Regions from separate parts of the Providencia sp. 2.29 genome, predicted to be linked through region 2. Evidence: predicted binding sites of a transcription regulator. Region 2 holds the regulator's gene; each other region holds the start of a gene.
The links. Region 2 encodes Fur, which represses iron uptake genes when iron is present. Its sites were predicted from a motif close to ATAATAATGAGAACNACTATCAA; they were not measured.
Positions count from the first base shown of each region.

Region 1: exbB (tonB-system energizer ExbB) is a predicted target of Fur. The motif match lies at 6,615-6,637, and genes of this name have one in related genera.
Region 3: I3B46_RS12020 (siderophore-interacting protein) is a predicted target of Fur. The motif match lies at 8,850-8,872, and genes of this name have one in related genera.

Region 1 covers NZ_CP065420.1:769,952-780,851, reverse strand. The annotation lists gene mak (fructokinase) at 1-113, opposite strand, end outside; gene rdgC (recombination-associated protein RdgC) at 310-1,215, shown strand; gene I3B46_RS03345 (GNAT family N-acetyltransferase) at 1,443-1,955, shown strand; gene yedF (sulfurtransferase-like selenium metabolism protein YedF) at 2,197-2,436, opposite strand; gene yedE (selenium metabolism membrane protein YedE/FdhT) at 2,433-3,644, opposite strand; gene exbD (TonB system transport protein ExbD) at 5,098-5,523, opposite strand; gene exbB (tonB-system energizer ExbB) at 5,529-6,461, opposite strand; gene metC (cystathionine beta-lyase) at 6,823-8,010, shown strand; gene I3B46_RS03315 (DedA family protein) at 8,181-8,852, shown strand; gene I3B46_RS03310 (MerR family transcriptional regulator) at 8,906-9,922, opposite strand; gene I3B46_RS03305 (hypothetical protein) at 10,095-10,493, shown strand; gene carB (carbamoyl-phosphate synthase large subunit) at 10,563-10,900, opposite strand, start outside.
Region 2 covers NZ_CP065420.1:3,274,551-3,285,450, reverse strand. The annotation lists gene ycaO (30S ribosomal protein S12 methylthiotransferase accessory factor YcaO) at 1-1,436, opposite strand, end outside; gene ansB (L-asparaginase 2) at 1,615-2,658, shown strand; gene I3B46_RS15500 (MFS transporter) at 2,695-4,131, opposite strand; gene chiP (chitoporin ChiP) at 4,605-6,002, shown strand; gene I3B46_RS15490 (beta-N-acetylhexosaminidase) at 6,071-8,749, shown strand; gene fur (ferric iron uptake transcriptional regulator) at 9,053-9,502, opposite strand; gene fldA (flavodoxin FldA) at 9,676-10,203, opposite strand; gene ybfE (LexA regulated protein) at 10,350-10,643, opposite strand; partial or broken gene I3B46_RS22520 (type I secretion system permease/ATPase) at 10,813-10,900, opposite strand, start outside.
Region 3 covers NZ_CP065420.1:2,607,058-2,617,957, forward strand. The annotation lists gene I3B46_RS11975 (hypothetical protein) at 629-1,186, shown strand; gene I3B46_RS11980 (structural protein) at 1,456-1,872, shown strand; gene I3B46_RS11985 (lytic polysaccharide monooxygenase) at 2,384-2,947, shown strand; gene I3B46_RS11990 (LysE family translocator) at 3,332-3,943, shown strand; gene I3B46_RS11995 (HutD/Ves family protein) at 3,940-4,506, opposite strand; gene I3B46_RS12000 (aminotransferase-like domain-containing protein) at 4,597-6,021, opposite strand; gene I3B46_RS12005 (cytochrome ubiquinol oxidase subunit I) at 6,274-7,611, shown strand; gene cydB (cytochrome d ubiquinol oxidase subunit II) at 7,601-8,611, shown strand; gene I3B46_RS12015 (DUF2474 domain-containing protein) at 8,568-8,747, shown strand; gene I3B46_RS12020 (siderophore-interacting protein) at 8,914-9,753, shown strand; gene I3B46_RS12025 (hypothetical protein) at 9,960-10,139, shown strand; gene zinT (metal-binding protein ZinT) at 10,313-10,900, shown strand, end outside.

The DNA.
Region 1 (10,900 bases), 2.0 Mb from region 2:
GCGTTATAGTCTCCTCTGGGCGTCGCCACGCGCTTTCTAAATAGAGTTTCGCCATTATCATCTAATGCAATCACTTCTATTTTTGTACCACCAAGGTCAATTCCAATTCTCATCATCACACCCACTACTTAGCTATTTTCTGTATCATTGCCTGTATACCCTATCGATTTCAAGCGATTAGCGACAAAACTGAGGCCTATAAACACAACAAATACGCCAAGAAGGCATTTTTTTTCGCTTAATAACCGACAATTCGTTATCATAGCCACCGGCTAAAACAGGTAATCCATCAACAAAGGTAGGTTTTTCATGTGGTTCAAGAATATATTGGTCTATCGTCTGAATCGTGATCTGGCTCTCAGTGCTGACGATCTGGAAAGACAGCTTGCCCCTCTGGCCTATCATCCTTGTGGTAGTCAAGACATGATGAAAACGGGATGGGTGTCACCCATGAAAGGTTCTGATGCTTTGACCCATGCCGCGGGTAACCAAATACTGATCTGTGCCAAAAAAGAAGAAAAAATGCTGCCTTCCCCTGTCATCAAACAGGAGCTACAAGAAAAAATCGAAAAACTTGAAGCAGACCAAGGCCGTAAACTGAAAAAAACAGAAAAAGATTCTCTTAAAGATGAGGTTGTCCATGCCTTATTACCAAGAGCATTCAGCAAATACAATAAAACCTACATTTGGATTGATACCGTCAATCAATTGATTATTGTTGATGCCGCCAGCGCTAAACGTGCAGAGGATAATTTAGCACTATTGCGTAAAAGCCTCGGTTCACTGCCTGTTGTGCCGCTAACTTTTAAAGATCCTATTGAGCTAACGTTAACCGAATGGATCCGCTCAGGCTCTCTGCCTCAAGGTTTTGCCGTAATGGATGAAGCAGAGTTAAAAGCCATTCTAGAGGAAGGTGGCATCATTCGTTGTAAAAAGCAGGATCTGATTTCTGATGAAATTGCGACCCATATTGAGGCTGGGAAATTAGTGACTAAACTGGCTTTAGACTGGGAAGAACGGATCCAATTTATGCTGTCTGATGATGGTTCACTGAAAAGACTAAAATTCAGTGATACATTAAAAGAACAAAACGATGATATCGGTAAAGAAGATTATGCTCAGCGTTTTGATGCCGATTATGTGCTTATGACAGGGGAACTGAGCGCCCTGATTGCACGCCTTATTGATGTTCTCGGCGGTGAAGCTGAACATTAATCGATGCCATATCCCCAGATGGCAGCAGACGATCCACCGTGTTGCCATCACTTTTTAGACCTCGCTAGCATTGCCACTATTAATTCATTGACTGCCTACTCAATCTCTGGTGAATTGAATTACATCTTGATAACAAAATTATCGCAACGTTTATTTGTTAAATAAAAATAACTAAACGAATCACGTTAACTATCAAAATAAGGTCAACTTCAATCGCAGGAATTGTTATGAAAGAGCTCATCGAACCCGAAGTGGATGAACATTCAGTTGTCACGCTACAAAAAATTACGGCAGATAATTTTTCGGAAATTTGCCTACTCAGCCATACGCTCAGCGAAGCACAACGCGGTATGGTAGCGGATAATGCCTATTCTATTGTTGAAGCTCAATTTTCCGATTGTGCATGGTATCGCGGTATATATGCTGACGATGTTCCCGTTGGTTTTATTATGCTGCATTCGGGGCTAGATGATGACGAGCTTGAATATGATGGAATTATGCTATGGCGCTTTATGATAGCAGAGCCTTATCAAAAATTAGGCTTTGGTCGCGAAGCCCTTCTTCAAGTGATCCGCTATTTAAAAAAGAAAGGTTATCCACGACTTTATAATAGCTGTGGCGAAGGAGAAGAAAGCCCGTTTGAATTCTATAAAAAGCTTGGTTTTATTCCTACAGGGGCTTATTTAGATGATGAATGTGAACTTGTTCTTGATTTAACTAACTGGCAAGAAGAACCGTGATTTAGAAAATAGGGGGATTGCCACCTATTATTATTTAATGATTAACATGGCAATTCATAAGCCTATAATGCCGATATCTCTCTGAGGCGGGAACCTCGAAGCTCACTTCAGCAGATCATCTAACTCATTCAGGTTGCAGCAAGGCGGCAAACGAGCAGATCCCTAGAAGCATACATAAGTATGTCACTAGGGTCTGTGGAAGCCGCCAACAGCACTGCAACTTAAAGTATGGCAAGTATCGTTATTTCTGGATCAAATAACGTATAGTTGGTCCATCTTGCTGAATATCCAGCACGGTATAACCATAATTTTTGGCATCCAAAGGGATATTATTAATTGATTGTGGGCAATCACTGACCACCTCTAATATTTCCCCTTTTTTTAAGGATGGCATCGCTTCCAATGTCGCTACGGCCGGATAAGGGCAAGGCTCCCCGACCATATCTAATCGATAGTCAGGAATGATTTCTTTATGACTCATACAACCTCCGCTGATGTTGAAACTGGTGATTGACGTTTACGGAAAAAATAGCGTTCCCACACCAACATCAAGATAAATGCTAAAGCTAACAACAGATAAGTCACCGCTAATCCCCCTTGTGGACCAAAGGTTTCTAGCAAATTCACTTTATCGAAATCTGTTGCTAACCAAGGGCCTAAATCATCCCAATAGTAAGCAAGGATGGTTGCTCCGATAATATTACCGAAACCGACCCACCAATAATGGACTTGCCCTTCTACGGCACGGTACATCCAGCCCGTTTCACAGCCCCCCGCAAGCACAATACCAAACCCAAACAATAACCCGCCAATAATGGCATTCGGGCCAGCCCATAAAATTTTTGGCGTTGCACCTAATTGTACATAACTAAAAATACCAATTGCGCTCACCGCCATACCAATAATAATGGCTTTTGCCATATGTGTTCTTCCGGTGATCCATAAGTCACGAAAAGCGGAGGTGAAACAAATTTGTGCTCGTTCAATAAGCAAACCAAACCCAATACCGCATAGAATGGCGATACCTAATACGGGCGCATCCCATAAGGTATAAAAGCCCCACGCGATCGCGACTAAAAAGATAGTCATCCCTAATTTAAAGCGTTTTTTTGCCACATCTAGGTGTTGTGTTAATGGAGAAGCAGCAGAGACTTTTTTGAGCTTAACAGGGATCCTAAACATCGGCATTAATGTGAATTTAGCACCGAAATAGGAGCCTACTGCGGTTGCGATAGCAAAATACCATGCGTGCAGAGAAAACTGAGGGATCCCAGTAAAAAATGCGGCTAAGTTGCACCCCATCGCTAAACGCGCACCGAAACCAGCGATAATACCGCCAATAATTGCTTGGAAAATACGTATCTTGTGTTGTGGCATACGTAATTTTACGTTATTTGCCCATAACGCAGCCGCAAAACACCCCGCAAACATACCGATGATCATCACACCATCAATTCTATCTAGGGGGCTACCTTCTAAGCCAATGACTTTAAAATATCCCCAGTTTTCGGGTTCAGCACCGAATAACTGCATGATATGCCCACCCCAACGGGTGAATTCACCAGTAACAGCCCAGAATGTACCTGTTAAACCAAAGTAATAGGTGGATAAGATCCCTGCCGCAATAACCGCAGGTAGAGGTTTCCAAAAACGGATGAGATAGTGAGATTTAAACTCAGACCAAGTCATTTTAACGTCCAATTCATTCGCGCCAGAACCTGGCAGAGAACCCCGCCGTTGTATAGCATGCCCGCTTCACAAGCCCCCCAATGGTTGCAAGAAAGCAAATTGGCATATTCCCCACAGCAGATAGGGATAACATCATACTCCGATAATTAGTTTCGGGAAGCTATATGCTATAAATATTTCACGGTCTATCCCTTCAATCGCTGATTTTTACAGCAGATATAATAACCTATCGAAAATAAAAGGATGGCTCGCAATACCCTAGGTTGATTATATTGCATCTCAGGTTTTGCCATTAACATGAAGATTTTTGAAAACTTACATTAACTTTATGTTTTATAAAAGAAATTTAAGCAAAAAAAAAGCGTTATCAGAGATAACGCGGGAATGTGTAGTCTTATTTTATCTATAGTAGAGGAGTATAATATGAAATTGCCGTATAACGGCGTTGCATGCTATGCGTAGTCTGAAGTCAGCCCATTTGACTCCAGTAATAACATTTATCAACTTAAAAACGCATTCATCCGTAAGTTAAAAAATAATACGATATAGATCATTTTTACTAACTCAAATTATCAAGATGACTTTATTTTTCCCTAGTTTGGCGAATAAAGAAAATAAAAAAATTTGAAAGATGAAAAGTGTTTAAAAGTATTTCTAAATGTTATTGACCGCATTATAACTCAACATAATTGTTGCGCAAGTGTTTTTTTCATTTAACTAAAATTTCAACGCAAATTCAATTTTAATGAATAAAATCATATTATTACACTATTATCGTTAAATATAAAAAACATAATTATATATTTTTAATAATAATTTACATAAATAGCGACATCTTTAAAATGTTACAAAACAAATTATTCAATTAACTCTTCTTATCTAGATAATAATTAACATTTAATTGTTAGATTTATTTATATAGATATCATAATTTGAATAAGCATTAATCTAATTTATTTCATTATCTATTCTACTCAATAACACTTGTAATGGATAAATATAATCTGTATTTATACTCTCAATAATATAATAAGAATTTTATATGTAAAACAAAAGGTTATAAAAGCGAAATAAAAAACCCTTTATCTACGCAAAAATAAAAAATACGCGTAATTACTTAAAAACTCACAAAATAAAATAACATCCTAATAGAAAAATAGTTTATTTTTAATAATCACTTATTGAGGAACTAGGCAAAAAAAGATGTGTTAGTGGACAAAAAAAAACCATACAACTCAACGGATAAATTACAAAGAAGTCATAAAATTAATTCAAAAAACTAATCATTACTCGCAATACGTCATACCGAATCAAGAAAAAAATTGTGACTTAGGCAACTCAATGATGCAGTTTGGTGCCTGTAGATTTAAACCCTCAATAAAAAACGCACCTTATCACCCCACTATATGTAAAAGGATAAAGTGCGCTTACTATAGAAAAAGATACTAGCGAACTACTTAGACGCCGCCGCTTCCATGCCTACTAGGCCAATTTTAAGATACCCTGATTGACGCAATGCATTCATTACATCCATCATTGTTTCATAATCAACACTCTTATCCGCTTGGAAGAAAATTGTGGTATCTTTATTCGCATTTGTTGCCAGATCAAGAGAGGCCGCTAACTGCTCTTTTGTTACAGCTTGGTCTCCTATGAATAATTGGCTATCCGCTTTTACCGTCAGAAAGACCGGTTTTTCTGGACGTGGTTGCGGTTTCGCTGTCGAAGCAGGTAAATCCACTTTGATATCAACCGTTGCCAAAGGAGCGGCAACCATAAAGATAATCAACAGAACTAACATAACATCGATAAACGGTGTTACGTTGATCTCGTGCATTTCACCACTATCGTCTTGTTCGTCACCTAAACGCATTGCCATAATCGTTACCTTGCTTTGCTATTTGCCAGATCCAGATCGCGACCTAATAGTAACGCAGCCTGTGCTGCAACATCACCGACCTGACCACGGTAGTTATTAATCATTCTGGCAAAAATGTTATAAATAACAACGGCAGGGATTGCTGCGATCAAACCAATTGCTGTTGCTAATAATGCTTCCGCGATCCCTGGAGCAACAACGGCTAAGTTAGTGGTTTGTGAGTGAGCAATACCAATGAAGCTGTTCATGATCCCCCAAACCGTACCAAACAACCCAACAAACGGAGAAATCGCCCCAATGGTGGCTAAATAACCATTTCCACGCCCCATATGGCGGCTAATTGCAGCGATTGAACGCTCAAGACGGAACCCTGTGCGATCTTTAATACCAGAAAGATCTGTGCTTTGTGCTGACAGTGTTCTTTCCACAACCGCTTGTTTTAACAATAAACGGGTTACACTGTTTGCCTTAAAACCTTCAGCGATGCTCATTGCCTCATCTAACGATTTGACCTTATTAAGCTGTGCTACTTCAGCTTTTAAACGACGGCGCGCTGCCAATAACTCGATGCCTTTAGAGAAGAACAAGGCCCATGTAATCACTGATGCCAAAACCAGACCAATCATGACTGTTTTAACAACGTTATCTGCATTTTGGTACATACCCCAGACCGATAGGTCCTTATCAAAGCCACCTTGGTTTTCGGTCGCAATCTCAATACTTTCGCTAACCACTGGTGTTGTTGCACCATTTTCTGCTGCGGCTTGAGTTTGTGCCGGTGCTGCTGCCGATGGGGTATTTGTTTCAGTCGCCGGTGCCGCTGGTGTTGTTTGGGCTGACGCTGTGGATGTCGCTGGGGTTGTTGCTGGTGTGGTTTCAGCATTTGCTGTCCCCAACAGGCCTATCGCCAATAGAATAGAAGCTGTTAGTTTACGCATCAGTTGGCCTTATACTCTCTTTTTCTGTGTTCTATTAATAAATTCGTGCCGATGATTTCACGTTCACCGACTAACCTATAAAAGCGAAATTGACTCGCCCAATTCATCTCTTTTTTCAAAAGATGGTGCAGATAATATCAAACGCTGCGCGAATTGATAGTAATTATCATTACTATTCAATATTTTTTTCATATTTCTTGCGCTTTAACAAATATGCCCTCAACAACAGTGAGACTATTACTGAGTGACATGAAAAAAAATCCGATTGGACGTTTACACTTGTACATCTTCAACAAAATCATTTAACTTCAAGTATTCTCTTTTTGTTTCGTATCGCTCAGGAGCAGCTAAAGGACGCAATATGGCTAAGATCAAACCAGAAACTCAACTCGTGCACCTTGGTAGAAACCCTGCTTTTACTCAAAAAGGCGTGAACCCTATAATCCAGCGCACCTCATCCGTAATATTCAACACCCTTGCTGAGAAGCGCCATGCGACACAAAACAGAGCCAATTCTGTACTTTTTTATGGGCGTCGTGGAACACAAACTCACTTTGCATTTCAAGAGGCGATGACGGAATTAGAGTGTGGTGCAGGTGCGGTACTTTATCCCTCAGGGGCGGCCGCAATCACCAATGCACTGTTATCTTTTATCTCTTCGGGAGATCATATTCTTGTCACAGGCTCAGCTTATGATCCCACACAAAACTTTTGCGATAAGATCCTAACAAAACTAAACGTTACAACGGACTATTTTGATCCGATGATTGGAGCTGGTATCGCTGAGCTTATCCGTCCTAATACTCGAATAGTCTTTTTAGAAGCGCCCAGTTCTATCACTATGGAGATTCATGATCTCCCTGCTATTGTGCAAGCGATACGTCAAAAAGCCCCCGAAACTATTATTATGATTGACAACACTTGGGCCGCGGGCGTGTTATTAAAACCTTTATTATTAGGCATCGACATCTCTATCCAGTCTGCGACTAAATATATTAATGGTCACTCGGATGGTATGTTAGGCGTTGCCGTTGCTAATGAGCGCTGCATTGAACCCCTTCGCGAAAACTCTTATTTACTCGGTCAGACTGCCGATCCTGATACGGTATATATGGCCGGTCGCGGCTTACATACGTTAGCAACGAGACTCAAACAGCATGAAACCAATGGCTTAGCTGTTGCTCAGTGGTTAGCGCAGCGCCCTGAAGTTGAACGGGTTTTCCATCCCGCGCTTCCTTCTTGTCCGGGGCACTCATTCTTTGTTCGTGATTTTAGTGGCAGCAACGGGCTATTCTCTTTTCAATTAAAATCACGCTTATCCCAAACACAGTTTGAAAATTTCTTAAATCACTTCAGCCATTTTAAGATGGGGTATTCATGGGGAGGTTATGAATCTTTGATTTTGGGATACCAAAAAGAAGATCTTATCAGCATGCGTCAGTATGATTTTACCCCCAATGAGGGTACTTTTTTCCGTATTCATGTTGGTCTGGAGCATCCCCAAGATTTAATTGATGACCTCACATTGGCATTTGAACGTATCCAATAATGGTGTTTTGTTACACGCTTTCATCATCGACCCAAGATGAAAGCGTGAAAATTCAATCATCTTATTTATCAACTAATCCTCTCATTTAGTAAACAAATCAAACTTGGTATGGTTTTTTCCTGTAATATAAGAAAAGAAATTCGCTTTTTCGTAGATAGACAGGAACAATTATGGAAGTACTACGCGAAATCGTGCTGGCGCTTTGGCATCATGATTTCCTTAAACTCTCCAATCCAGAAGTGCTTTGGGTTATTTACACAGTTCTCTTTGTAGTCATTGTGCTAGAAAATGGGGTACTCCCCGCCGCTTTTTTACCTGGTGATACCTTATTGATCCTTTCGGGAGCCTTAATTGCAAAAGGAGTGCTGCACTTTATTCCGACCATTTTGCTACTAACAACAGCGGCAAGCTTGGGGTGTTGGCTCGGTTTTCTTCAAGGAAGGTGGTTGAGTGAAACAAAAATCGTTAAGCGTTGGCTCTCACAGATCCCGCATGAATATCATGATAAAGCCAACCATATGTTTCATAAACAAGGCCTTTACGCCTTACTCATCGGTCGTTTTTTAGCCTTTGTCCGCACACTATTGCCGGTATTAGCTGGGCTGTCTGAGCTAAGCCATCGACGTTTTCAACTCTTCAATTGGTTAAGTGGCTTACTTTGGGTAGGCATTATCGTGACATTAGGATATGCACTGAACCAAATTCCTTTTGTGAAGCAACATGAACAAATCGTCATTAGCGTATTAATGATCTTACCTGTACTTTTGCTCATCGGTGGGCTTATCGGCTCCATCATGATGTATTGGAAACATCGCAAGTCTATCAATAATAAATCGAAATAATAAAAACCGCCTCATCATTGAGGCGGCATTAGACTTAGTTATGATGGCTTATTTTAATGCGCTGTTAAGGCCGCAAATAAGTATTGACCAATTTCAGGGGTCATCCACGTACCTTGTGAAATAACAGGGTTTTCGCGATAAATTTGACGAATTTTTTCCTGTAATTCAGGGTCTCCCCCAGTAAATTGATTAAACATGTTTAACCATGTTTTAGCCAAGGATTGCACTTCTGGTGATTCAGGCGATACACCTGATTGCTGCGCTCTGTATAAGCCCGCAATCAATTCAGGCCATACTTTACCTGATTCAAAGTAGTGTTCACGCACAAATGCAAACTGTGAATCCGTTAAATAAGACTTAAAAATCGCAAGCTGGTGCTCGCTAAACCCTTTCGCCACATATTCAATCATTTCCTCAGTAATACCTGAAGACAATGCAAATTCATTATCCGATAAATGAATTTTATTCAATCTAGCGAAAAAGTCAGGGTTCCCACCAGTATCACGCTCTAAAGCGATCATCCACTCCGCTGACACTTTGCGCGCTTGTTCAGAGTCAGGTGTAACACCTTCTTGCATAAGGTTTTTAACGGTTTCTACGCGTTGCTGCCACTCTTGGCTTTTTAACGTATTCTCCGTATATAATGGCATTTTTTCTAATTCTTTCGGTGTAAAATACTTGTCGTACATAGACATCATCTCCAATATGGAAAACCAATCAGCCTGAGTGAGAATATCGCCAGCTTGCATTTGTAATTGAAGCTGCTCTAACCGATAGCGTAGTTTGGCTATCTGTTTCATCTGTTCAGAAAGCGCGCTAATACGCTCCTGTAACAATTGCGCCATATTCCCACTATGGCCATCTAAGATCTTACCGATGTCTTTGAGTTTAACGCCCACTTGTCTGAGCATTTGAATTTGAGTTAAACGCTCGAGACACTGTACGTTATAGAGTCGATAACCCGCATCGGTTCTCGCAGTTGGAACGAGTAATCCTATCTCTTCATAATGATGAAGTGTGCGAATGGTTAGCCCTGTTTTTTGTGCAATCTCACCCACTTGAAATAGCATATCGAACCTCCTGTGATTGATGTGCAGGTTAGTGCCTCACGTTACGTGAGAGTCAACCGTTTCTGACAAGAATTTTATCTTTTTTTCTCTTTCTAGATCATCTTTATCTTCACAAACACACTGATTATAATTTTCGCGGAATAACCCACACTGAATAATAATGGTGAAATTAATGAGTATGAAAGCAATATGTATAGGATTGCTTTTACTCCCTTCTTTAGGGTTAGCAAATCCCCTAAACACCGGAGAGCCGAGTACGCCTGGGTATGAGAAAGCCGAGGAAGCTAAAGCGTGTATTGACCAATATGCTTTTGATATCGCAAGACAATATGACCAACCTGCCAGCCAAATAGCCGAAGCGGCTCTTGGTTACTGTGATCAAAAGATAGAGTCATTTCGCCAATACAACCGAGAAATGAGTGTTGCCAACATTCCACAAAGTAACCTCCGAGAGCTTTCTTTGCGGGGAGCCGCGCTCTATGCTGCCGACCAGCAATTCCATGATCTCAAACTTTCGTGGATAAAAGATATTGAATACAAAATATTAAAACACAGAGAAGCAACACAATAGTATTTTCTTAAAATAAAAAAGCCCTGCCACTTAAGATTAAGGACAGGGTTTTAAACTTATCTTATTGCATTATTTAATTAGAGCATGCATCTCTTGCACTGAAATCACTTTTTCCGTTGGATCAGCGCTTAATGACATTGTGGTCGCAAAGCCGCCATTCAACGTCGTATCATAGTGTACTTTATATTGTAATGCGCTACGGCGTATTAACTTAGAATCCTCAATCGCTTGACGACCAGCCGTAGTGTTCACGATATAATCGTATTCACCATTTTTGATCCTATCTTGGATATGAGGACGACCTTCATGCACTTTGTTGACCAAACGAGGGTTGATCCCAGCTTCACCTAAGACGATGGCCGTACCATGGGTCGCATCCAATTCAAAACCATGCTTAAGCAATTTAG
Region 2 (10,900 bases):
TCTAGGTCACCACCTGCTAGCGCCAGCATGGATTTTAACTCACCAATACGCAAGTTACTCCAGCCATTATCTTTACCTACGGCAAGGCCAAGTAGCTCTCGTACACGCGTGAAATCATCGAGGCCTTCATCGTCCAATTGCGCTATTAATGCCAGATAATCTTGCTTTTCCCATTGGCTATCAGGCAGCGTGATAATGGTATGACGTAAATGTGCCCCCATCGCATTGTTGGCAATATGCAAGTCTTCGACAGGATAAATATCAGACATACCCGGCACTAAAATACGGCAGGCATAAACCCCTAAGTGGTGATAATCAGCAATATAAACCTCGGCGCCGAGCTGATTAAAAATACCCATAAGTGTTGCAAATTCTTCTTGTGTTGTGCCTTTAAAATTCCAATCGACGAAAGGGTAATCGGCATCGTCTTTAAAGAGATCCCAGCTAATAAGACCACTAGAGTCGATAAAATGGGTCTCTAGGTTAGTCTGCTCAGCCACTTCCTCATCATCGAATGTCGGCGCATTAAACACATCAAGATCTTTAAGGCTACGGCCTTGTAAGAGTTCTGTTACGGTACGCTCTAAAGCAACACCAAAATCAGGGTGGGCACCAAAAGAGGCAAAACAGGTTCCATTTTGTGGGTTAAATAGCACCACGCAAATGACTGGGAATTGACCACCAAGAGAGGCGTCATAACAGAAAATAGGGAAGCCTTCTTTTTCAAGTGTGGCAACGGCTTCAACCACATTAGGATAGCGAGCCATGATCTCATTTGGGATGGTAGGCAAGCTGATTCGTTCAGCAATAATGCGGTTTTTCACAAAACGTTCAAAGACTTCAGATAAGCCTTGAACACGCGCTTCATTTGCCGTGTTGCCTGCCGACATACCATTAGAGACATATAAGTTGCCGACAATATTCATAGGAATATAAACCGTTTGGTTATCGGATTGGCGAGTAAAAGGCAGTGCACAGATACCACGCTCTTCATTACCCGATTGTAAATCGATCAACTGACTGCCTGCCAAAGCATTATCAGGATCGTAAAATTCACGTAAGCGAGTGTCTAAAATACCTTCCGGTAAGCTATCGTCTTCGGTAAGAGGAAACCATTTTTCATTGGGATAATGAACAAAATCACCTTCAGCGATCGATTTTCCTAAATAGAAATCGGCAAAGAAATAGTTAGTTGATAAACGCTCGAAATATTCACCGAGTGCAGAAGCTAAAGCGGCCTTTTTGCTCGCGCCTTTGCCGTTCGTAAAGCACAGAGGGCATGCTTTGTCTCGAATATGGACTGACCAAACATTAGGAACAGGATTCAGCCATGAGGCTTCTTCAATATCAAAACCGAGCTTTTTCAATTTTGTTTGAAATGCATCGATGGAAACTTCAAGGGCGGCATCTTTGCCAGGAATAAATGTTTGGCTCATGATTTTGTTACTTATCAATAGGGAGAATTATAGGGGGCTATGATACGGATTTTTGTTACACACCTCACGCAAAATTATCCTAATCCCCACTATTTTGCCTAAAATAATTATCGGTATCACGGAAATGCAGTTTCAAATCCACATAATAACGGTAGTTTATTTAAAGAGAGGTTATAGGATGAAACAGAGTCATAAAATATTACTGGCGACAGCGCTCTCATTGGCAAGTACATCCGTTTTTGCACTACCAAATATTACCGTATTAGCCACCGGAGGAACGATAGCAGGAGGTGGTGAATCAGCAACATCTTCAAGCTACCAAGCCGGAAAGGTCGGTATTGATGCTCTCATCAATGCAGTGCCTGAAATCAAAAAAATAGCGAATCTTAATGGCGAGCAAGTGGTCAATATTGGCTCCCAAGATATGAATGACCAAGTCTGGTTAACGTTAGCGAAAAAAATCAATCAAGAGTGTGATAAAACAGATGGATTTGTGATCACTCATGGTACAGACACGTTAGAAGAAACTGCCTTTTTCCTCGATTTAACAACATCATGTCAAAAACCTATTGTATTGGTTGGCGCAATGAGACCATCGACTGCACTGGGGGCTGATGGCCCTCTCAACCTATATAATGCGGTGGTGGTAGCGACGGATAAATCAGCGGGGGATCGCGGTGTCTTAATGGCAATGAATGATAAAGTGATCCAAGGGCGTGATGTCGTTAAGATGAACACAACCGAAGTGCAAGCGTTTGAGGCAGTAAATGCAGGCCCACAAGGTTTTATCCATGATGGCAAAGTGACTTTTTATAAACCAGCAGAGCCTAGAGATAATAAAGCAGCCTTTGATGTCAGTAAATTAGATAAATTACCTCAAGTTGGCATTGTCTATAACTATGCTAATGCCTCTGCTGCCCCTGTGAAAGCGTTACGTGATGAGGGAGTTGAGGGAATAGTGAGTGCGGGGGTTGGGAATGGCAACATGTATAAAACGGTTTTTGATGCATTAGCCACTGCTGCTAAAGAGGATGTGGTTGTCGTTCGTGCCAGCCGTGTACCAACAGGCTACACCACTCGTAACGCTGAAGTGGATGATAACTTATATGGCTTTGTAGCTTCAGAGCGCTTAAACCCGCAAAAAGCACGTGTTTTACTTCAATTAGCCTTGACTGAAACCAAAGATCCTAAACGTATTCAGGCACTTTTTGAAAAATACTAACCCACACTAAAATTAGCGAATAGGGGGAATGACCCTCTATTCGCAGCTTTTCGCAGATAAATCCACCCTATTGGCGACAATATTAGCGGTAATTAGCGCAAAGCAAGGTACTAAGGAAAAGAGTATAAAGAGCCATATTGATGCCGATTGCGCACCTTCAATCCCTCCAGGTGAAGAAAGCCCTGCAAGGTTAGCGATCATACCTGCCAAAGAGGCACCAAAAGCAGTGGAAAATAGCTGTAAGGTCGTAATTGCCGACGACGCTTTTTGAGATTCACTTCCAGCCGAGACTTGCAATACTCGCGTGAGCAAATGTGGCCATGCTGCACCAATACTTGCGCCAGTGATAAATAGACCAATACAAATAATCCATACCTGAAATGCTTCAATAGCAATAATTTTTGTTATGAACAATGCAAGAGTGGTTAGGCCTACCAGTGTGAATAGTGGAGCAAAACGAATAATTCGCACGGCAACCGTCGGCTTTAGTGATGAGGAAGCAATGGCGGCACTTGACCAACCCGCACCGACTAGGGCCGCTAAATAGCCTGATAACAAGGGAGCCACACCATGCAATATCTGTAAAAAATAGGGAACAAAAACCTCTGTTTGTACACTTAGACCCAACAATGCCATCGTGAGGTAAATAGGCGCTAATTGTGCAGAAAAGCGAAATGTTCCCGAAGGGAAAAGCGTATTATGACCACGACGCTCAATAACCATTAATCGAGCACACAGTAAAACGGCAATAAACATCCCTCCAATAGGGATAAATTTGTCTTGACTTAAACTGCCTAGAGAGATGGCGAGCACGGCGCAAGAAAGCAGTAAAAGGGCCTGTAATGGAATCGGCTGTTGAGGGCAGTTTTCATGGGGATTTTTTGCCGGCAAAATCCGCCAAGTCAGCCATAAATAAGGGATACCGACTACGACCAGACACCAAAATGCTCCTCGCCATATATCGTACTCTGCAAATACGCCACCCAGTGCTGGCCCTAGTAATGTTGCCATTCCCCACATACTCGACATCATCGCTAACACTCTCGACCATAAATGTTGAGGAAATACAATGTGTACCATTGAGTAAGATAAGGTGAGTAAAATCCCGCCACCAGCCCCTTGGATCACTCTGCCAAGGAGCATCACTGGCATTGAGGGGGTGATAGCGCAGATAACGGATCCTACAAGAAAAATCAACGTCGCCAGCCCATAACTTTTTTTGGGGCCAAAATAATTGAGGATCCGTGAGGTAAGGGCGGACAAAATAATCGAAGACAGAATAAACAGTGTGGTATTCCAAGCATAGAAATTAATGCCGCCAATATCCCGTACAACGGAAGGTAATGTGGTAATGGTGATATAAACATTAATCGCATGGAGGCAAATCCCCCCCGATAAGGCAAGTGTTAAACAGAGATTCTTACCGGTGAGTAGTGTACGCCAACCTTCCTGCTGACTTTTCTCTATATTCACGTGTGACGGATCCCTCTTATTTCTCTTATTGAATCGCCTTATTTTCCCTCACTAAAATCATTCACTTGATCTGTTTATGAGTGAAAAACTATTCATCAACTAAAGCAGTTATGAATCAACTTAGCAAGTTTGAATGAAACGATTACATTCAAATGTAGTTATTTTTTATGTTGAAATAAGTCCAAAATGCCCATTCTGTCCATAGTGTTTTGCCTGCATTTTATCCTAAAATCAGGATATTAATTCGATAAATACCATAAATTCGAATAATTAGTACTGTAAATGAATAGAAAAATTAATGTGTCTTGGCTCATATTTTAGGAATAAATATATTTTTAGTCTTGATAATTCGCGTTGCGAAAAATAGGCTAAGTAGGTACTCGTATTTTGTTTATCAAAACTAATCATTACTTAACGGGCGGCTACTGAAATTTATCACTGAAAAATAATATAAAAAACTGAGGAAACATCGAATGGTTAATAAAAATGTCAATCGTGGCAGGGGAATACTCGTGCTTAAAATAGGAATAGCACTCCTTCCTATTAGTTATCAACCAATAAGTTTTTCTGAGCAATTTTTAGATGATTCAACCCTTAAAGGCGGTTTGTATTATTGGCAACGTGACCGTTCGAGGAAAGAGTTAAATCCAGAAAGCGATAAATATAAGAAATATGTCGACAACCTTAAACATTCAACCGTGAATGCCAGCCTTGATTATTCTTCAGGTTATTTTCAGGATGTCATCGGTTTAGATTTAGCCGCATTTACAGCCATAGAATTATCCAATAGTGGCCCAGCGGCGCCTAATGAAATTGGTTTTAGTGATGCAAAAACGCGTTGGGATGAAAAATGGACCGGTGATCGAAGTGGTGTCAGCGTCTATAAAGCAGCGGCTAAAATGCAATATGGTCCGTTTTGGGGCAGAGGCGGTTATATCCAACCAACAGGACAAACACTATTAGCTTCTCACTGGAGCTATATGCCCGGAACTTATCGGGGTTTCGAAATCGGTGGGGTATTTGATTTCGCACAACAAGGGGCCTTGAGCCTGTCATATATGTGGACAGACCGTTATAAAGCGCCTTGGTATCGCGATATGTATAACTTCCGTGAAGCGGATGGCCAAACAGGGATCAGTTATTTGCAATCCCTTGGTTTTAAATATGATTTTAAAAATAACCTTGTTTTAGAGGCGGCTTATGGGCAAGCAAAAGGCTATATGGACCAGTACTTTGCTAAGGCCTCTTATGCTGTTCCTGTGGCTACACGTGACCTGCGGATGTCTTATCAATTTTATGGAGCAAAAGATAAGGTAACCAATGGTGGCATTAATGATGTTTACGATGGATTGGCGTTCTTGCAAGCCGTGACGTTTGGCTATACCTATGATCAGTTTGATTTTCGATTAGAAGGCACTTATGTGAAGGCAAAGGGGAATCAGGGCTATTTTTTACAGCGTATGACCCCGGGGTATGCGACATCAAATGGGCGATTAGATATTTGGTGGGATGGGCGCTCCGATTATAACGCGAATAATGAAAAAGCGCTCTTTGCGGGGGTGATGTACGATTTAGCTAAATGGGATCTTGCTGGTTGGAAAGTAGGAACATCATATATTTATGGATGGGATGCTAAACCCAGCACGAATACACAATATGCTCAAGATGTAAAATTAAAAGAAACGGCTTGGAACGTTGATATTTTATATACCGTTCAGACAGGTAAGGCGAAAGATACCTTATTTAAATTACATTTTACTAAATATGACAACCATACAGATATTCCAAGCTATGGTGGTGGGTTCGGCAATATATTTCAAGATGAAAAAGATATTAAGTTTATGGTCATGATGCCATTTACTATTTTTTAATAGCGCGGTCACTGCTATTAAAAAATAAAATAGCAGTGGTTGATTTTGAATTTAATATTGAGGTCACAATGAAAAAGAATTATTTAAGTCCTTTAGCATTATTCATATCAGCAACACTTTTTTCTACCGCAGTAAATGCTGAACAATCATCGGCTCAAGTCGTCGATGCATTAAGTGATATAGATGTGAAAATAAATGTGCTTGATAACCAAGCTGGTGAGCATGGTACTCACTGTGCTGCACTGGGTGCCGATTGGGCTGCATGTAACCGTGTCGATATTACCTTAACAAATGGCGATACTGCGATTGAATCCAACGATTGGGCGCTTTATTTTCATAGTATTAGACAGATTCTAAAACAAGATAACCCGCAATTTAAGATCACACATATTACAGGCGACCTTCATAAAATTACACCAACAGAGCAATTTAAAGGGATTAAAGCCCACGAAAAAGTGGTATTACCGCTAACGGGAGAATATTGGCAGGTTAGTTATTCAGACTTTATGCCTAGGTGGTACGCGACATCGGGAGATGCATCCCCACGCAACCTTAAGAGCACTGATACTCAAGATCCAACAACCTTTGTTACCCCCTTTGAACTGAAAAATTGGAAACGAACCGACGCCGATAACAATCTATTAATGACGCCAGAAAACCGCTATCAAAAAAACTTAGCGATGAAACCGTTATCTGAGCAGCAATTGCGAGGGCAAATCTTACCTACGCCATTTGATATCAGTTTGCAGTCAGAGGATGTTGATCTGAGTAAAGGCGTTAAATTACAACTAAATGGGCTAACGAAAGGTGAGTTAGCTGTTATTGAACAACACTTACAACTGAGCAAGCTAAAACAAAATAGTCACGGGTTCCCCATTGAAGGAAAAATCGCACCTAAGCAATTTTCTACTGAAGATCAAGTGAGTGGTGCTTACAAATTAGTGATCACACCGCAACGAGCCGAAATTATTGGTTATGACCGTATAGGGTTATTTTATGGTGTAGGTTCATTATTGTCAGCAGTAACTGAAGGTGACACACCGAAAGTGGCAGCAATGGTCGTGAATGATAAACCACGTATGGAATATCGTGGGGTCTTTTTAGACGTTGGACGAAATTTCCACAGTAAACAGGTGGTGATGCGATTAATTGACCAGATGTCACGCTATAAATTAAATAAATTCCATTTTCATTTAACCGATGATGAAGGTTGGCGGATAGAGATCCCCGGTTTACCTGAATTAACGGAAGTGGGAAGTCAGCGTTGCCATGATTTAACTGAGCAAAAATGTTTATTGCCGCAACTCGGGTCGGGGGCTGACAATAATAATATGGGGAGCGGCTATTTCACACGTGATGACTATATTGAAATTTTACGTTATGCCAAAGATCGCAACATTGAGGTGATCCCTGAAATTGATATGCCAGCCCATGCACGTGCAGCCGTTGTTGCTATGGAGGCGCGTTATAATAAGTTAAGCGCGGCGGGCGATGAACAAGGGGCAAATGAGTACCGCTTAGTTGACCCATCAGATACTTCAATAACCACATCGGTACAGTTTTATGATAAGCGCAGTTATTTAAACCCTTGCTTAGATTCATCACAGAACTTTGTCAATAAAGTCGTCAGTGAAGTGATGCAGATGCACGATGAAGCAGGTGTTCCACTGAAAACATGGCATTTTGGTGGTGATGAGGCGAAAAATATTCGCTTAGGTGCAGGCTTCCAAGATAAACGCGGCCCTATTGAGCCGGGCAAAGGTATTATTGATAAACAGCGCGAAGATAAGCCATGGGCAAAATCGAAAGCATGTCAGGCTTTAATTCAGCAAGGGGATGTCAGCGATTTTGACCATCTTTCCAGCCATTTTGCTAAACAGGTGAGTAAAAGTTTGCAACAAAAAGGCGTTACAACAATGCAAGCATGGCAGGATGGTTTAAAAGACGCTTCGAGTGCGAAAGATTTCGCCACTGACAATGTTCGCGTTAATTTCTGGGATACTCTCTATTGGGGAGGCTTTGACTCGGCAAATGATTGGGCAAACAAAGGCTACCAAGTGGTTATCTCCAACCCAGACTATGTCTATTTTGATATGCCTTATGAAGTTAACCCAAGTGAAAGTGGTTACTACTGGGCAACACGCGCGAGTGATGAACAAAAAGTCTTTGCTTTTGCTCCGAATAACCTCCCTCAAAATGCTGAAACCTCAGTGGATAGAGATGGGAATCCTTTCAGTGCGAAAAGCGACAAGCCTTGGCCGGGCGTATATGGTCTTTCAGGGCAATTGTGGAGTGAAGCCGTCAGAACGGATGATAAGGTCGAATACATGTTATTCCCTCGCATTTTGCCGCTGGCAGAAAGAGCGTGGCATAAGGCGCAATGGGAAAATGATTATCAATCAGGGCGTGAATATATTGGTGGTAAAACCCAATATGTTTCACAGCAAAAATTAGCAGATGATTGGAACCGTTTTGCGACTATCGTAGGGCAAAAAGAGCTTCGCCGCTTAGATAGAGCCGGAGTTGCCTACCGTATCCCTGTTCCTGGTGCAAAAATTGAAAACGGTGTGCTACTGGCGAATATCAGTTACCCTAGCTTAATTATCGAGTATGCATTGGCAGATAGCGATAACTGGCAGGTTTATTCGGCGGATAACCCACCCAAAGTCAATGGGAACGTCAAAATAAGAGCGAAAAGTCCAGACGGGGCGAGGGCGAGTCGTGTAGAAATCGTGACTCAAAAATAACGGGTATGTGGTGAGGGAGCGAATGAAGAGGCTCCCTCACGGTTTTATCGTCACCATACAATAATCACATTCTATTACCCGCCGAGCTTGGGTATCAGAACCCTATCAACCATACGACTTAATCTTTACTCAGCTGACAAAGGATTGAAGGGGACTCGTTAGGTTCTTGAAAGATCTCAAAACAGGATAAGTAAGGCATTAATATGAAGTGGGGAAGGCTAGAGCCCAGTGAGTACTGGACTCAAATCCCACAGCCTTTTTAAAAACTATCTATAGTCAGTTAAAGGCAAAGATTTACGGTAATTACTCTTTTGGATCGTGTGCATCCGCATTTTCACGGCAATCGCCATCAGCACAGTGACCATAAAGATACAAACTGTGGTTAGATAGTTTAATACCGTGGCGTGCAGCGATATTGGTCTGGCGCTCTTCGATGGATTTGTCAGAGAACTCGATGACTTTTCCACAGTCTAGGCAGATTAAGTGGTCATGATGGTGCTGTTGAGTCAGCTCAAAAACGGATTTACCGCCTTCAAAGTTATGACGTGTCACGATACCTGCATCATCAAACTGGTTTAATACGCGGTAAACTGTAGCCAGACCGATCTCTTCGCCCATATCAATCAGCTTTTTGTAGAGATCTTCCGCACTGACGTGATGGCACTCAGGCTCCTGAAGTACTTCCAATATTTTTAATCTTGGAAGAGTGACTTTGAGTCCAGCATTCTTCAATGCTTTATTGTTGTCTGTCATGCGGGTTTGTCCTGTATCTTAAATCATAAATTTAACAATAATGAGACGTTTTTAACATAAATTCAGTTGTCTTCTAAACTGATTTACAATTATAGGCATGGAAATAAAAAATAGAAACCATGCTTTGTCGCATTATTATAATAGTATTAATAAGCCTATTTCTAATTAGTCGATTAGCCTAAAATTTCAGACAAAGACATCTCTTCTGAAATTTGCTGTACCCATGCATCAACACGTTCTTCGGTGAGTTCCGGCTGGCGATCTTCATCAATAGCAAGGCCGATAAAGTGGTTATCATCCGCCATTCCTTTAGATGCTTCAAAATGGTAGCCATCAGTTGGCCAATGACCGACGATCACTGCACCGCGTGGCTCGATAATATCGCGAATGGTTCCCATCGCATCACAGAAGTACTCCGCATAGTCTTCTTGGTCGCCACAGCCGAATAAAGCAACAAGTTTACCTTCAAAGTCAATTTCTTCGAGTGTTGGGAAGAAGTCATCCCAATCACATTGGGCTTCACCATAGTACCAAGTTGGGATACCGAGAAGCAGAATATCGAATGCTTCAATATCTTCTTTACTGCACTTTGCAATATCATGAACTTCCGCGTTCTCGTTGCCTAATCTCTTTTGGATCATCTTGGCAATATTTTCTGTATTACCAGTGTCACTACCGAAGAAAATGCCTATGACTGCCATAAAGTGAATAACCTCTTGTTTTTCCAATCTGGTTTACTAAAGCCAGATAGGGCTAAATTTGAACTAAAGTACCTAGAATTTTGACCCTATTTTGGCGAAAAAGCGTGAATAAATCTGTCGAATTTGTGTGGTTTATGAAGACGAAACTATTGACCAGAAGGCTCATAGACTAGCGCTAGCTGTGACATTAACATCTCTTCTATCAACTCACTACGGCTCATGTTTTTTTCATTCGCCAATTGATTCAATATCGTGACAGCATCTTCATTAAGTTTTAATTCAACGCGGCGTAGTCCTTTGACCTTATCACGCTTAAGTTGATTACGTTTGTTGATTCTTAATTGTTCATCCCGCGACAGCGGACTTGTTTTAGGTCGCCCAGGCCTGCGTTCCTCAGCGAACAAATCAAGGGTGGTGCGATCAGTTTGTTCTTTTGCCATATATTTTTACTGCTAAAGGGCGTATACCAATAATCCAGCGCGCAATAATACCCTAGCTGACTCCCTTGTACCATAGCGTATGTCGAGCGAAAGTTATTGATAGTAAAAAAAAGAGCTGTTTGTTGGAAAAAGCACCAGCCGAGCGCATGCTGGTGCTTTGACGGTACTATTATTGAGTTTGCTGCCGCCATAAATGTGCATATAACCCATTTTGCTGAAGCAAATTTTGATGGTTATCCATTTCAGCCACCTTACCG
Region 3 (10,900 bases), 670 kb from region 2:
AAGTCTCTCATTTGCTAGCATTAATAGTGATAAAAATTATTACCCTCTATTTATAAAATAATGATAAAACACACCTTCCCATTAATCTTCAATTAAAAGAAGGATCACCAAAATTAATACCAAATAATTATAATTTTTTAAAAAAACTATATAGTGACGTTAGCAAAGTCATTCGCCATGGTTTTGACACCATCTGCCATCATTCCCATATTTAAAAGCATAATATCTCGAAATCGCACGCTACCTCGCTCTATAAACATCAAGCTAAGAAACGATACAGCCATATTTTATCAGATAAAACAACAAGTAGAACACTCAACTAAATTAGTTATTTTTCAAAAAATTACAAGACTATCCGCAAATATCGCTGACAGTGAAAATAAATCCTTCAAGTAAAAATACTTAGCTATAAGTATTTTGATCTAAATACTCAAAAAAAACAATAATTTGAATATTTATCTCAACTAGAAACAATATAACAACACAAAAATCCGTTATCGATCACATTATCAATACAATATATCAAATAGTATTATTGCCATTAGATAGTGTGTGGTTTTATAGCATAAACCACTAATCTATTTAATAGCACCACAACATCACTTTATTTAAAACTAAGGGTATTAAAATGACTACAACATTCTCCGAAATAAACGATATTGCAATTGGAGCAGTAAAGACAAACAATAGTAATGTGAGTTCTTGGCAGGTTTCAAAAAAGAAAGGAATGATGAGAGGTATTTCTGCGACTGTCTCAGGCCAAGGCGCTGTTGTTCGATTACAAGGTGACATGGATTTTAGTATTATTAGCCTTGAATCGTCGGCTAAGTATCAACAGCTGCTTAATGAATATAAATTTGGCGCAGGTCTTACTGCTTTCTTTGCGTGGGTTTCAGCTAACTTTAGTGTCGAAACTCATAGACAAGAAATACACGCAACCTTAGATGAGCTATCAACTACTCAACAAATTAACGGAAAGGTTCATATTGATATGAATGTAACTGGCATATATCCTAATGTGGAAGTTACTGCAATGGCCTATGTTAATATTCTTAAGGTAACCAATAGTGAAGGAAATGAATTTAGCCTTGCTAGCGCAGCAACCCCTAATATTGACACAGGTGCAGCTGATCATGATGGTAATTCACTGCCAACATCAGATAATAATTCGGTAATTTATTTATAGTAATAAAAATCAATTTTACTTATTTGATTTAATCGTAAATATGATTTTATCTATAATTTAATTTATCTCATTTTCTCTTTGTATTACTCAATGAGCAGTATTCTTCTGCTCATTGAGTCTTATGACTTAATTTTAATAATCTGCGCCAACACTTTTTTAATATAATTAAAATCATTACATAAATATAAATCCTATTACTTAGGACTGATAGATTAATTAAAAATGTTCGTATCATTTTTATTTAAACATTAGAATTGGAGAATTTATCCATGATTAAAATCTCTCGAGGCATCAGAAACAATAACCCCGGTAACATTGAATACAATGAAGCCAATCATTGGAAGGGGCAACTACCACACGATAAATCTATTGAAAAACGATTTTGTCGATTTGAATCTTCAGAATATGGTATCAGAGCACTATTCGCGTTACTGCGTACCTATCAACGTAGATACTCATTGCAAACCGTATCTCAATTAATTAGTCGATGGGCACCTAGCAATGAAAATCAAACAAGCGATTATATTAATGATATTGCTAAAGCGCTAAATGTATCCCCCAATACATTTATTAATCTTGAAAACAAATCAATTTTAATAAAACTCGCTAAATCGATTATTAAGCATGAAAATGGAACACAACCTTATGATGATGAAACATTTGAAAGAGCGTGGAACTTGCTATGATGGTATCGGCACTGTTGGTTAACTTATCAATAAGCTGACGAAATAAGACTATATGGCATATTTAAAGCCACTTTCTCATCAGTATGTTTTATGAAAATTTCACCATTCTGTATAATTTAGGAGGCCATAGACAAAAACAATACATATATTGACTGAGCAAACTGTATGTGAGAGTTATTTGCCCTCATAATGCATTTTAATACTTTTATTTATCTTTGATAAATATTAACTACTCTTTTCCTAAAAAGAGGGGATGGTAATAGAGAAAAAACAATAGCCAACATTTTAGTATCTACTAGTGATAATTTATGTTTTTAGTTGGGCTATTTTCAATATTTTTCATTAGCTTTTGATAAACACATAATAAAAAGTATACGCATCTAGATAACCGAATTAGTTTAATAAAATAACAACAGAGAGTTCATTCTTTATAGGTTATACATCATTTAAATATGGTTGTTAATTTTTACATGAGGATACTTCTATGAGAACAACATTTATTGCTATATCAATGCTTTTCCTTTCAATGTCAGCATTAGCTGATAATAACGTACTTCGCCATGGTTATATCGATAATCCACCAAGCCGCGCTTTTCTTTGTTCATCCATGGGTGGCAATTTAAATAAAATGTGTGGTGCCGTTCAATATGAGCCTCAATCGGTTGAAGGCCCTAAAGGTTTCCCAGAAAGGGGGCCAAAGGATGGTCAAATCGCAAGTGGAGGTAATGCCAATTTTTCTCAGTTAAATGAACAGTCGAACAGTCGTTGGCATAAAGTGAATGTATCTAGTGGTAAAAATGTATTTTCTTGGACATTAACTGCATCACACAGAACGACATCATGGCAATTTTTTATCACTAAACAAAATTGGGATCCAAATAAACCATTAACACGTAATGATTTTGATTTAAAACCGTTTTGTGAACAACAAGATAGAGGAAATGTACCCAAAAATAACGTAAGAATAGAGTGTAATATTCCAAAACGTACAGGATACCAAATTATTCTTGGTGTCTGGACGATTGCGGATACAGCCAACGCTTTTTATCAAGTAATCGATGCTAATATGAAATAGTTTGGCTAAAAATAGCTTACCCTAATTGATGAAATAACCTATTAATAAAAAATAAGTACTTTTTATATTTTAACCTATCATACATTTAATAGTTAATGACTTAGTTCATTGAATATTAAGTGTATTTTTTTGCCTTGTGATTTAGCCAGTAATTTAACCCTCTTGCATCTTCCTTAATAAAGTTTGAGCAAGCCAACTTACCCGTATCTATTTGATTGGCATTATTTTCCTATGGTTTAACGATTTTTGATATTCAATGCTAAATTTAAAATCCATTATTACCCATAAAATGACCAAATATTACAATGAAATCATTATAATTTCCCTCAAGCTAACTTGCTAAACTCAACAACAATAATCAAATGATATCTATGAGGCATACAGATGGAGCTACAATCAATTATTCTGTTTAGTGCGACGGTGATCCCTCTTATTTGTACACCGGGTCCTGATATTCTTTTTATCTCTTCGCAAGGGCTATCGGGAGGCGTATCTGCCGTATGGAAAGCTAATATTGGCATTATCTCGGGCTATATTATGCATGCTATCCTAGCCGCTTTAGGTCTCGCTGCGATAGTGGCTGCGTCACCACGCTTATTTAATACTATTAAATGGGTCGGTGTCGCTTATGTCGCATATTTAGCCATAAAAATGATCTTATCTGCCATGAAACCAAGCCAGATAACGCTAAAATCAGCGCCATCTAAAGGTGTCATTCTGAAAGGTTTTCTAACTAGCTTTCTTAACCCCAAAGGACTCTTAGTCTACTTTGCCATTTTACCTAATTTTATTCACTCTTCGGACAGTGTTGCTATTCAGTCTATTATTTTATCAACGTCCTTTATTGCCTCATGTATCGTGATTTATGGCATGATTGGTATGGTATTTGCCACCGTACATAAAAAAGGAAATTACAGCGATAAGCGTCGCCGTCTAACGGAAGGCGTTGCTGGAGGCATGTTGTCACTCGCGGCGATTGGCTTAGCCAATAGCTAACAGGCCGTAATATCAACCCAAATTAATTTGCTACCTGCCACACGAGGCGTAATATGCCCTTCCCCAATGTCAGGTAGCCACCAGCCCCCTTGATTAACGGCCATAATTTTACAATTCGCCCCAGAGACATCCCATTCCCCAGCTAAGACATACACTATCCCTGCCTGCCCTATTGGCAAACGTTGTTCTTGTGCAATCACATGGCTTTTAACTCGCCAACGCTCAGGGTTAACCGATACGTTAAGTAAACGGACTGGGGAGCCTCTTAATTCAAGTTCAATCAATTGTTCCCCCTCAGAATGAAAAGCGTCACCAATTTTTGCCATAGAATGCTTAGTCTTTTGTTGATCTCGAATAGACAGCTGACCATTATCCAAAGAAATACAAAATTGTTCACTTTCAGCGTGCTGTTTTAAAACACTCGATTGATTGATTTGTGTAATGCTTACTCGAAGCGAAAAGTCAGATGCGACAGGCCAACAAAAAACTTCAGCGCTGTTCCCACACTTATCTTGCCATTCTTCAATGGGTAACTCTGCCGCATCAAAACATTTAATTTTCATACATTCCCCCGAGCAATCAATTATCCGTTATGATAATTAAGAGTGGCAAACTTAGTGACTTAGGGCAATGTTTCGACACTTAAAATGTGACTAACCACGTTTCTCGGTAATCAATGAATAACATAAACGCCCTAATGTTTTCATCGCCTGTTCTAACTGTTCATTCCAAGTAAATGAAGTATTAAGTCTAAACGCATGGTTAAACTGATCGCTGGTTGAAAACATACTGCCAGGCGCAATGCTTATCCCTTCCTTAAGGGCTAATTGGTAGAGACGTACCGCATTAAAAGGTGGTTCGAATTCTAACCATAAAAAATAGCCCCCTTTTGGCGTATTCACTTTAACGGAAGGCGGCATATATTGTGCGATTGCGCCTAACATTTGGTGTTGCCGCTGCTCCATTGTCTGACGTAGTTTCCGCAAGTGATTGTCATATCCCCCCTGAGTAAGGTACTCCGCGATCGCCAGCTGTGTTGGAACGCTGGCAGAAACAGTACTCATCATCTGTAAATGCTGAATTTTTGTCGCGTGTTGCCCTGCCGCCACCCAACCGACCCGATACCCCGGTGCTAAACATTTCGAAAATGACGAACAATGGAAAAAGTTACCCTTAGTATCTAAAGCTTTGGCAGGGATCGGCTGTTGATTACCAAAGTACAATTCGCCATACACATCATCTTCAATCAAAACAATTTGATTTTTATTCAAGATCTCCACCAGCCGTTTTTTATTTGCTGGCGGCATCGTCCCCCCAAGTGGGTTCTGGTAATGCGTCATTAACCAACAGGCTTTTATGGGGTATTTTGCGGCAATATCTTCCAATGCGTCCAAATCAATCCCAAATAACGGATCTGTTTTAATGGCGATCGCTTTTAATTTTAGGCGTTCAATAGCCTGTAATGAACCATAAAAGGCAGGTGATTCGATAACCACCCAATCTCCCGGTTGGGTTACCGATTGTAGGCTTAATACTAGTGATTCCATCGCACCAGCCGTGATCACAATTTCATCGGGGGCAACATGGATCCCTTGGCTGGCATAGCGCTGAGCGATATTACGGCGTAATTGCTCGTTACCCGGCGGTAAATTCGCTGTCGTATTAAACCTCGCTAAACGCCGAGCCACTGACGCGAGAGTTTTCCCTAATTTCGGTTCATCAAGCAGTGCCGGTTCAGGGAATGCTGAGCCAAATGGAATAATGTCAGGATCTTTACAAGCTTGCAAAACACCAAAAATAGAGGCGTTGATCTCAACATTTTCATTAAGATGCAGGCCTTTTCCTCCCTTTGCTGCCGCAAAATTCGTATTTCGACGAGCAACATAGTACCCTGATTGTGGCCTTGCAGCGATCCAACCTTGGCTTTCGAGCAATTGGTAAGCCTGTACAACTGTCATTAAACTCAAACCTGATTGTTTTACACTTTCCCTAAGTGACGGTAATCTATCGCCAACTTGCCAGATATTATCTTCAATCTGTTGGCGTATTTGTGCAGCCAGTTGTTCGTATCGCGTCATATCCGCCTCAACTGTTATAGTTAATAACTCAAAAATTGTTACTATTATAGTTTATCGTCTCATGTTCTACTTATCCATACATTCACCTGACTTTTTTTTAACTATAAGCACAAAACTTTTTCGTTAGGTTTGTGGTTTTTTTCACAAGCCTGTCGTTTCAATGATTATTTTTGCTACGGAACAGCACCAACATTGCTAACGGAAAAAACGAAACTGTGATGTGCGCATTATCAATTCCAATCAGGGGTCAATATGTTTGGACTAACTGCGCTGGAACTGGCTCGTATACAATTTGCGTTTACAGTCTCGTTCCATATTATTTTCCCAGCGATCACCATCGGGCTGGCGAGTTTCCTCGCGGTACTCGAAGGCTTGTGGCTGAAAACTCGGGATAGTGATTATATAAAATTGTTCCATTTTTGGTCGAAAGTCTTTGCGGTCAATTTCGGTATGGGGGTTGTTTCTGGCTTGGTGATGGCTTACCAGTTCGGAACTAACTGGAGCTTTTTTTCCGACTTTGCCGGTGGTATCACAGGGCCATTGCTAACTTATGAAGTCCTCACTGCTTTTTTCCTAGAGGCGGGCTTCCTTGGTGTCATGCTATTCGGTATGAACCGTGTTGGTGAAAAATTGCACTTCTTTGCAACCTGCATGGTTGCTCTCGGTACTATCATCTCAACGTTTTGGATCCTTGCATCAAACAGCTTTATGCAAACACCGCAAGGGTTTGAAATTATCGATAACCGCATCGTTCCCGTTGATTGGTTAGCCGTTATTTTCAATCCTTCATTCCCTTATCGGTTATTGCATATGACCACAGCGGCATTCCTTGCAGCCGCATTTTTCATTGGTGCTTCAGCAGCTTGGCACTTGCTTAAAGGCAATAAATCTTCTGCCATGAAGAAAATGTTTTCCATGTCATTATGGCTGATTTTAATTTTAGCGCCTCTGCAAGCCCTTATTGGCGATGCTCATGGGTTAAATACCCTAAAACATCAACCCGTCAAAGTCGCGGCTATGGAAGGTCATTGGGAGAATAAACCAGGTGAAGCCACCCCATTGATCCTTTTCGGTATTCCTAATATGGAAAAAGAGAAAACCGAATACGCACTCGAAATTCCCTATCTTGCGAGCATCATTTTGACCCATAGTCTTGATAAGCAAGTTCCTGCGTTGAAAGATTATCCACCCGAAGATAGACCAAATGTCTTCATGGTGTTCTGGTCATTCCGTGTCATGGTAGGGCTAGGTTTGTTAATGATTGCGGCTGGTGTTTGGGGGTTATGGCTGCGTTATCGCAAAAACCTTTATGAATCGAAAGTTTTCTTGCGTTTTATGTTCGTCATGGCGCCATCAGGGCTAATCGCTATCTTAGCTGGTTGGTTTACCACTGAAATAGGTCGTCAGCCTTGGGTCGTCTATGGGCTACAAAGAACTGCGGACGCTGTCAGTGCGCATGGTGAAATGCATATGAGTATTAGTCTACTGGCTTTCTTTGCTGTTTACGGCAGTGTGTTCGGTATCGGCTATATGTACATGATGAAATTAATTCGTAAAGGGATTCAGGAGGATACAGCTCATGGGCATTGATTTACCACTCATTTGGTTTGTCATCATTGTCTTTAGTATTTTGATGTATATCGTGATGGATGGCTTCGATTTAGGAATCGGTATCTTGTACCCAGCCCTTAAAGATAGCCAAGATCGCGACTTGATGATGAACAGTGTCGCCCCGGTTTGGGATGGCAACGAAACTTGGCTAGTATTAGGCGGTGCGGGGCTATTTGGCGCTTTCCCGCTCGCTTATGCCATTGTGCTTGATGCCTTATCGATTCCTCTAACTTTTATGTTATTAGCCTTGATTTTCCGAGGCGTGGCATTTGAGTTCCGCTTTAGAGCGGATGAGTCGCATCGTAAACATTGGGATCACGCCTTTATTTGGGGTTCGATTTTCGCCACTTTTGTTCAAGGCGTCGTTGTGGGTGCCTTTATTCAAGGCTTCCATGTTGAAAACCGTGTGTATATGGGCGGCTATTTCGATTGGTTCTCACCGTTCCCACTATTTTGTGGTTTTGGTTTAGTGGTTGCTTATGCACTACTGGCCTGCGGTTGGCTGATCATGAAAACTGAAGGTCATTTGCGCCAAACCATGTACCGTTTATTGCGACCATTAACACTCGTGATGTTGGCTGTGATTGTTATCATCAGTGCATGGACACCTGTTCTCAATGAGGCGATTTATAGCCGTTGGTTTAGCTTACCAAATCTCTTTTTCTTCCTGCCAGTTCCATTATTAGTCGTGTGGTGTGTTTGGGTCATGCTAAAAAGCGCCAAACGACAAAAATGGGATAGCATTCCTTTCTTAGCTGCGTTGCTATTAATTTTCCTTGGTTTTACGGGGTTAGGGATCAGTATTTGGCCAAATCTCATTCCACCCGCCATCAGTTTCCGTGATGCGGCTGGGCCAATGGAAAGTTTAGGTTTTATGCTTGTTGGCGCTCTATTTATTATCCCTATTATTTTGGTTTATACCTATTGGAGTTACTATGTCTTCAGAGGAAAAATTACCCCAGACCAAGGTTACCACTGATCAGGCTATTTCATCACCTTGGTGGAAAAAGATAGGTTGGATGGCGATTATTTGGTTAGGAAGTGTACTGGCGCTATTTGCATTCTCTTCCGTATTTAAGTTGTTAATGACTGCCGCGGGGATGAAAGTCAAGTAATCCCCCTCACACAAATGCCACACTCGTTTCTGACGAATGTGGCATTTTTTTGGATATAAAAATGTTTGGTTTCCGGTTATTTATATTCAATAAAACCATGATATGATAATGATAACAATTACCAAATAATAATTTTATCATTATCATAACTAAAAGGAGACCGCCTGTGGCTAGTGACAAACCCGTCGAAAAGAATATTTACCGCCCGGCGCCACCGCAACTTGTTCAGGTCAAATCCATTACAGATATCAGCCCTTCTATTCGCAGCATTACCTTTACGGGAGAAAGACTGGGTGACTATCCAACACAATGTGAAGGTGGTCATATCAAAATTTTTCTCGCCCCTGATTTAAAAAGCGAGCCTGCATTACCAATACTCAGTGAACAAGGGCGCCGCTGGCCAGAAGATAAGCCACGCCCCTTTGTGCGTACATATACCGTTCGAGCAATCCGCCCAGAGGTTAAAGAAATAGACGTTGAATTTGCCATGCATGATGGCGCTTCAGGACCAGCATATTTATTCGCTCGCGATGCGGAACAAGGTCACTGGATGGGGATCACCAATCCAGGAGGGCCTGATCCATTATTACCTCATACGCAACACTATTTCATGGCAGGAGACTCAAGCTCATTACCAGCGATTGCAGCATTACTCGAAAAAATGCCTGCAAATGCGACAGGTAAAGTCGTTTTACGTTTAGATCACCAAGGCGATATTCGCGAATTAACTAAACCTGCTGGTATCGAGGTAATATGGATTTGTGGTGATATTAGTAAAAATAATGAGCTAATTAATACGTTCAAATCTTGGGATATCCCGACCGAAGATACGTCATTTTGGATTGCCGGAGAAGACCAAATTATTCGCGATTTACGCCGTTTTATTCGCCGCGAAAAAGGGGTTAGTCGTGAAAGTATTTATGCGATACCTTATTGGCGTTATGGTTACGATGAAGAAGGTTATCATCAAGAAAGACATCATGTGATGGATAATCCTGATGATTAATATTTAATCTCTACTGATGAAAAGTGATGGCACTCACCATCACTTTATTATTGTGTAAATATTCCACATAAACAATCCATTGAATAAAAACTTCAAAGTATGCTATCTGGCTATTTATCCATAAATTAAATATATTAATTAGCCAGCTGGTTTTTAAAAATTGATATTTTGAATTATGTTAGTCCTTTTCATTTTAGGAGGTTTGTATGCGTTTAGGGTTATTAGTTATTATTGCTGTCCTCGTGTCTGGATGCGCCACTTCCCCCAATTCTGCTCACAAGGATAGTCAACCGAAAAATGATCCATATGAAGACAGCGTATTAAATACAATCAAGAAAAACCAAGAGATTTATAAAGAGCAGCAGATTAGAAAACCCAACTATTAAAGCCCTCTCTTCGAGTACTTTTCCCTAAAAACAGCCATTAACGTGGCCTGTTTTTAGTTTCCAATAGCTCAATCTTACCCACATCCCCCTATTCTCCCCAAAAATATTTTTGCATTCATTAAATGTTATGTTATAACATAACCTTAATTTATTATGGACTATAGGAACCTTCAATGAATAAGCAACCCCTTATTGCCGCTGCATTAAGTCTCAGTGCACTTTTTGTTAGCTTTAATACACAAGCTCATAGTCATGCTCACCCGCAATCCGAAAAAGCGATACAAGCAAGTAAAGGTATTTTTAATGATGTTGATGTAAAAGATAGAAAGCTCAGTGATTGGGATGGCATCTGGGAGTCAATTTACCCATTATTAATAACTGGCAAACTCGATCCCGTATTGGAGCATAAAGCAAAAAACAATAAAGACAAAACCGTCGATGAGTATCGCGCTTATTATAAAAAAGGTTATCAAACGGACGTTGAGAATATCAGTATTGAGAATAACATTATTGAATTTACCCAGAATGGTCAAATCAGCCGTTGTGAATACCACTATTCCGGTTTTAAAATCCTCCATTATACTTCTGGTAAAAAAGGGGTTCGTTATTTATTCGAATGCCAAGACAAACACTCAAAAGCACCGAAATATATCCAATTTAGTGACCATATTATTGAACCGCAGGCCTCAGGGCATTTTCACCTCTATATGGGGAATGAATCCCACGAAAAACTATTACAACAAATGGATAATTGGCCAACT